DNA from 2 places in the Dickeya aquatica genome. Region 1 is predicted to be linked to the other one. Evidence: predicted binding sites of a transcription regulator. Region 1 holds the regulator's gene; the other holds the start of a gene.
The links. The regulator LexA, encoded in region 1, represses DNA repair genes until DNA is damaged. The targets are predictions, from matches to a motif close to TNCTGTATGTACATACAGNA.

Region 1 (3,422 bases):
TAGTCGATACCCCTCACCAGTTGCTGGCCTCACCGGAGGAAACAGACACCGGGCTTCATCTGCGCCAGCAGGTATGGATACACCATCTGAACCTGGCAGCGGATACCGAACATACCCTGACACTGCATGGCAGCCGGGCCTATCTGCAATCTATCTACGGTACCGTCCGTATTCAGGGTAACGAGACATCAGATAACGATTCCCCCGCGCAGCCAGACTCCTGTTCAAACCTGCTCCATTGTGGTGATGGCGCATTTGTAAAACAAGAAAACACCCTCACTCTTAAAGCACAAACTGAGGCACGGCTGTTATTGATAGACCTTGCCGCCTGATAACAGCTATCGGCAAAGCAGTGTTCAGACTCTGCGCACCACCGCGCTCAGGCTGCTTTTCCTTGCACTGAGGGTGGTATCTCGGTGTTTTAATTCAGTCATGGTAAGATAGCGAATTATCTCAAACTCGCTTCAGGGTTACTGCTATGGATTCAACCAATCCGGACACTCTCCTTGCCCAGGCTGAACAGCTTTGCCAGCAACGTAATGTACGCCTGACACCACAGCGGCAGGAGGTGTTACGCTTGATGGCCCTGCAAAGCGGTGCGATCAGTGCCTATGACTTACTGGATCTGCTGCGTCTCTCGGAGCCGCAGGCCAAACCCCCGACCGTTTACCGCGCGCTGGATTTTCTGCTGGAGCAAGGATTCATCCACAAAGTAGAATCCACGAACAGTTATGTCCTGTGCCATCATTTCGAAGAGCACAGCCACACCTCTGCACTGTTCATTTGTGACCGCTGTGGTCACGTCACAGAACGCCAGACACAAGGCGTTGAAGAAACATTGCAACAGTTAGCCAGGCAGTCAGGATTCGCACTGCGCCACAGTATTGTGGAAGCGCATGGGTTATGTGACGAGTGTCAAAAAGTGGAGTCATGTGAGCACCGGGACAGTTGCACCCACGATCACAGCATTGTGGTGAAAAAACGCTGACGTATCCGCTCCGCTTGTCATGATGAAGCTGGCGTGACGTGGCGACATGCGTGTGAAGTAACGCGATGCTTCACACGGTTTTTCCGCTCTATCACGATATTGCTGAAATGCCCCTGCCCGCTACATTCACTTCTGACATTCTGCCGTTTCCTGCACCGTTTCCTTTACTTTCAGCTTTGCCTTCGCTTGCTTAATGTCGGCCGATGAATCTGCGTGGGGTTTACCCCCAGTCACTGTTACGAATCACGCCAACAGCCAACCCTTCAATCGAGAAAGCCTGCTCGCGCAAATCAACCACTATTGGCGCAAAATCCTTGTTTTCCGCCAGCAACTGCACCACATTGCCTTGTTTCTTCAAGCGCTTAACCGTGACCTCATCCTCAATACGTGCCACAACGACCTGCCCGTTGTGTACATCCTGTGTTTTATGCACTGCCAGTAAGTCACCATCAAGAATACCAATGTCTTTCATAGACATACCGCTAACGCGCAGCAAAAAATCAGCGCTGGGTTTAAACATGGCAGGGTCAACCTGATAGTGACATTCAATATGCTGCTGTGCCAGCAACGGTTCACCGGCTGCAACGCGCCCAATAAGCGGCAAACCGAGATCCTCTTCTTCCATCAGCAAGCGGATGCCACGAGACGCCCCGGTAACAATCTCGATAACCCCTTTGCGTGCCAGCGCTTTGAGATGTTCTTCCGCCGCATTCGGTGAGCGGAAACCAAGCTGACTGGCAATTTCTGCCCGGGTGGGCGGCATACCGCTCTGCGCGATATGATCACGAATCAGGTCATAAACCTGTTGCTGTCTGGTGGTTAAGGTTTTCATTCCGCCCCCTGTTTGTTTATACAGTTTTGCTGTGAGTATATACAGGGAAAGTGCCAATGGGAACCGTGATATCGCTATTGCACGGATTTTTCGACGATTATGCAAACCGTCACGCAAAACGGCTCCATAACAGTGATACCCAGACGATCGCGGCCAAGACACAGGCGACAAAGACCGCCGCAGAACCAATATCTTTTGCCCGCCCCGACAGTTCGTGATAGTCCAGACCAACGCGGTCTACCACCGCTTCAATAGCGCTGTTTACCAGCTCAAACAGCACTATCAACACCACCGACCCGACCAGCAACAGCCGCTCTATGGTTGAAACAGGCAAGACACTCGCCACAAGCACCGCAACAAGCAGCAAAACCGACTCCTGTCGAAAGGCTGCTTCATGTTGCCACGCCTGCCTCAGGCCCTGTAGCGAATACCCTGCGGCTTTGACAATGCGGGTAATTCCTGTTGTCTTATTCATGATGACTCCACCTGTAATTTGTGATTGGCCGCAATTTTAACGCGTCCACATGATTGCATCACCACAGATATCCTGTTGGGTTTCTGGTATCCTTGGCGCGCGTTGCTAACAAGAGGCTTCTGGTTGTTATGTCAGGTTGGCGTAAAATTTACTACAAGTTACTGAATTTCCCTCTAAAACTCTTAGTAAAGAGTAAGGTTATTCCGCAGGATCCCGTTAACGAACAACGTCTGGATCCCTCAAGACCGATATTTTATGTGCTGCCTTATAGCTCTAAGGCAGACCTGCTGACGTTGCGCACCAAGTGTCTGGAATTACATTTGCCAGACCCATTGCAACCGCAGCAAATCGATGGCAAAACCCTGCCGAGCTACGTTTTTGTTAACGATGGCCCACGCCTGTTTCGCTACTACGTGCCGAAACAGCAGTCGATCAAACTGTTTCATGACTATCTGGATTTGCATCGCAACAACCCAGAGCTGGATATACAAATGGTGCCTGTCGCGGTTATGTTTGGCCGCTCGCCGGGTCGTGAAGGCCAGCATCAGGACGCGCCGCACCTGCGCCTGCTGAACGGTATCGAGAAGTTTTTCGCCGTTTTGTGGCTGGGGCGTGACAGCTTCGTGCGTTTTTCGGTGCCGGTATCACTGCGCTATATGGCGACAGAGCATGGTACTGACAAGACGATTGCCCACAAGCTGGCACGCGTCGCTCGCATGCACTTCTCCCGCCTGCGGCTGGCAGCCGTCGGCCCAAGACTGCCAGTGCGTCAGGCGTTGTTTAATCAGTTGCTTACCTCTCGTGCCATTGCCAAGGCGATTGATGATGAAGCACGGGTGAAGAAAATCTCCCACGACAAAGCGCAGCAAAACGCGATTGCGTTACTCGAAGAGATAGCGGCTGATTTCTCTTATGAAGCGGTCAGGCTCTCTGACCGGGTGCTGAGCTGGACGTGGAACCGGCTGTATCAAGGCATCAACGTTCATAATGCCGAACGTGTGCGTCAACTCGCTCAGGATGGCCATGAGATTGTCTATGTGCCTTGCCATCGCAGCCACATGGATTACCTGCTGTTGTCCTATGTGCTCTATCATCAGGGGCTGGTTCCCCCGCACATTGCCGCAGGC
Region 2 (3,422 bases), 1.5 Mb from region 1:
CGCCAGTTGATCGCCAAACACCGCAGTATTCGGGCTATGGCCGATGGCGATGAATACGCCGGCCACGGCGAGCTGCTCTGTAGCCTCACCCGTCGCCTCACGCAGACGCACACCGGTGACACCCATTTCATCGCCCAACACTTCATCCAGCGTACGGTTGGTGTGCAGCACGATATTGCCGCTATCAACTTTGGCCATCAGCCGGTCAATCAGAATTTTTTCCGCACGGAAGCTGTCGCGGCGGTGAATCAGATGCACCTGCGCGGCGATATTAGACAAGTATAACGCCTCTTCTACGGCGGTATTGCCACCGCCGACCACGGCCACTTGCTGATTACGGTAGAAAAAACCGTCACAGGTGGCGCATGCGGAAACGCCTTTGCCTTTAAAGGCCTCTTCAGAAGGCAGACCCAAATAACGCGCCGATGCACCGGTGGCGATGATCAGTGCATCACAGGTGTATTCATCGCTGTCGCCAAACAGACGGAAAGGGCGGGTTTGTAAGTCAACGCGGTTGATGTGATCAAACACAATTTCGGTATTGAATTTGGTGGCGTGGGCGTGCATACGCTCCATCAATAACGGCCCGGTAAGTTCATCCGGGTCGCCCGGCCAGTTTTCGACTTCTGTGGTGGTCGTCAACTGACCACCTTTTTCCATTCCGGTGATCAGTAACGGATTTAAGTTTGCCCGCGCAGCGTAGACTGCGGCGGTATAGCCTGCCGGGCCTGAGCCCAGAATCAATAATTTACGGTGTTTGGCAGTGCTCATGGATTCCTCATTCACTCGAACGGACGATAGGGTCGATTGTAAGGAAATTACCTGCGTAAAAAAGTGTGGCGGAATGTTGTTAGCTATCGGTTCAATCGTTGCGGAATATTGACAGCATTAGCGTAACGGCGCATCGACTCCGTTCAGAGAGGATGCTAACGGTATTAATGTGTAGTAAAAATACTTCTGAAAGCGCTCATCTGGCACTTTCTTCTGATTTTAATTGTTTTGCTTTGACAATCGGCTGCGCTTTTGCGAAAACATCCTTGGAAGAGGAAATTTTTTGTATGTGAATAGTTAAATGCTCCAGCTTTTAGGGCATACCATCAGCCTTGTCGCTTATCGAAATCGTTTTGCTGGCAGATAAAGCGCTGATGGAATGTAGCCGGGACAGTGGATTATCGCGTTACAAAAGGCAGGGGTCTTCTTTAGGGGTGGCTCTGATACATTGAAGTTGGACAGAGACAGCGATTAAACAGGGAAGGGTAAAGAGAGACAATAAGAATGGTAGACACAAAGAAACGACCGGGAAAAGATCTGGACAGAATCGATCGTAATATTCTGAATGAATTACAAAAAGATGGGCGTATTTCCAACGTAGAATTGTCAAAGCGGGTTGGCCTGTCGCCAACGCCTTGTTTAGAGCGCGTTCGTCGCCTGGAGCGTCAAGGGTTTATTAACGGTTATACTGCGTTGCTGAACCCGCATTATCTGGATGCATCACTGTTGGTATTTGTTGAAATTACCCTCAACCGTGGCGCACCCGATGTATTCGAGCAGTTCAATGCCGCAGTGCAGAAACTAGAAGAGATTCAGGAGTGTCATCTGGTATCCGGGGATTTCGATTATCTGCTTAAAACCCGTGTACCGGATATGTCAGCGTACCGTAAGTTGCTGGGTGAGACGCTATTGCGTCTGCCGGGAGTGAACGATACCCGTACCTATGTGGTGATGGAAGAAGTGAAGCAGAGCAACCGGCTGGTAATTAAGACCCGCTGACAGCATGGGTGCACAACCCGCTAAATTCAGTTACACTCCTGTTAATTTGTACAGTATGCGCCGGGTAAATCTCGGCGTTTTATCATGAAACATTTACAGGAAACCTGGAGAGACGCTTGAGCCAGGAATATCAGGAATATACAGAAGAGAAAGAGGTGACACTGAGTAAACTCAGTGCGACCCGGCGCTTACTGGAAGCGATATTGATAGTGGTCGCGCTGTTTGCCATTTATCTGGCAGTGGCGCTGCTCAGTTTCAGCCCTTCCGACCCGAGTTGGTCGCAAACGGCCTGGCATGAGCCGATTCATAATCTGGCAGGCGGGGTCGGTGCCTGGCTGGCGGATACCCTGTTTTTTATTTTTGGCGTACTGGCGTATGCCATCCCGGTTATCATGGTGTCGTTGTGCTGGGCTGTCCATCGGTTGCGCGGGCAGCGTGAATCACTTGATTATTTCGCCCTGTCACTGCGTCTGATTGGCACGCTGGCACTGATCCTCACCTCTTGTGGTCTGGCGGCTCTTAACGTTGATGATATCTATTATTTTGCTTCCGGCGGTGTCCTGGGAAGCCTGTTGAGCAGTTCGATGCTCCCCCGTTTTAACAATATCGGCTCAACCATGCTGCTGTTGTGCGTTTGGGCGGCGGGGTTAACGCTGTTTACCGGCTGGTCCTGGCTGGCGATTGCAGAGAAAATCGGTGCTGGGGTAATGGCCTGCCTGACGCTATTCAGCGGTCGCCGTCGTGATGACGATTTCTACTATGCTGACGACGACGACACCCACGAGCCAACTGGAGCGACGGAGCCAACGGCGGCAAAGTCTGTTGCTGAAAATCGTGACCAGTTACCACTCTCTTCGCCGACCGCTGCGCATCATGACGACGATGATGAGGATGCGCTGTTCTCTGCACCCAGTGTGGTGGCGCGAGCGGTGGCTGATGCCACCGACGCGGCATTAACCGCGCCAGTATCGGTAACGGATGTCACACCGCCTGGTGCTGCCCCCAGCGACGCTTCATCAAGTCGCGTTGCCGCTGCATCAGCGGTTGCTGTACCAGCAGAAAGCACCTTACCACCGATGCCTGAGTCGGCAACGGCGTTGCCGGTTAAACCGGCTGTACAGAGCGTATTACCGCCAGGGCCGTTGCCCATCGAGCCGGTGCTTCCGGCGATGACTGCTTCAGCAGAGATAGCATCATTATCTGCGCCATCGGGTGCTGTATCGGCACTGTCTGCATCAGCAATGGCGGCATCGGCACCGATTACGTCAGCACCGATCGCATCGGGCCCAGTCATCTCTGACTGGCAGCCACTGTTGGTTCAGCCTGATGAGCGTATTGCTCGTTCAGTCAGTACCCTGGCACCCGCCACTTCTCCAGTGGCATCGGTATTCTCTACCCAACCTGTGCCAGAACCTGACGTGAAAACTCTCGCGCCGGAGGTGAAAAAAACTGCCGCTGTCAGCCCGATGTTTACCGCGGCGGAGGACGCGTCTAATCCTCAGGTTAAACGTGGTATGGGGCCAGAACTGCCGCGTCCGAATCCGGTTCGGATCCCAACGCGCCGGGAGCTTGCATCTTATGGCATCAAGTTGCCTTCTCAGCGTCTGGCTGAACAGCAAGCCAGAGAAAGAGACGCGCAGGCCCAGTCAGCG

Region 2: the regulator LexA is predicted to act here: its motif matches at 1,807-1,826, upstream of DAQ1742_RS09390 (DNA translocase FtsK 4TM domain-containing protein).

What each region holds. Positions count from the first base shown of each region.
Region 1 covers NZ_LT615367.1:601,770-605,191, reverse strand. Annotated here, with positions in the region: gene DAQ1742_RS02765 (pirin family protein) at 1-332, shown strand, start outside; gene zur (zinc uptake transcriptional repressor Zur) at 479-988, shown strand; gene lexA (transcriptional repressor LexA) at 1,209-1,820, opposite strand; gene DAQ1742_RS02750 (diacylglycerol kinase) at 1,930-2,295, opposite strand; gene plsB (glycerol-3-phosphate 1-O-acyltransferase PlsB) at 2,424-3,422, shown strand, end outside.
Region 2 covers NZ_LT615367.1:2,083,333-2,086,754, forward strand. Annotated here, with positions in the region: gene trxB (thioredoxin-disulfide reductase) at 1-771, opposite strand, end outside; gene lrp (leucine-responsive transcriptional regulator Lrp) at 1,276-1,770, shown strand; gene DAQ1742_RS09390 (DNA translocase FtsK 4TM domain-containing protein) at 1,887-3,422, shown strand, end outside.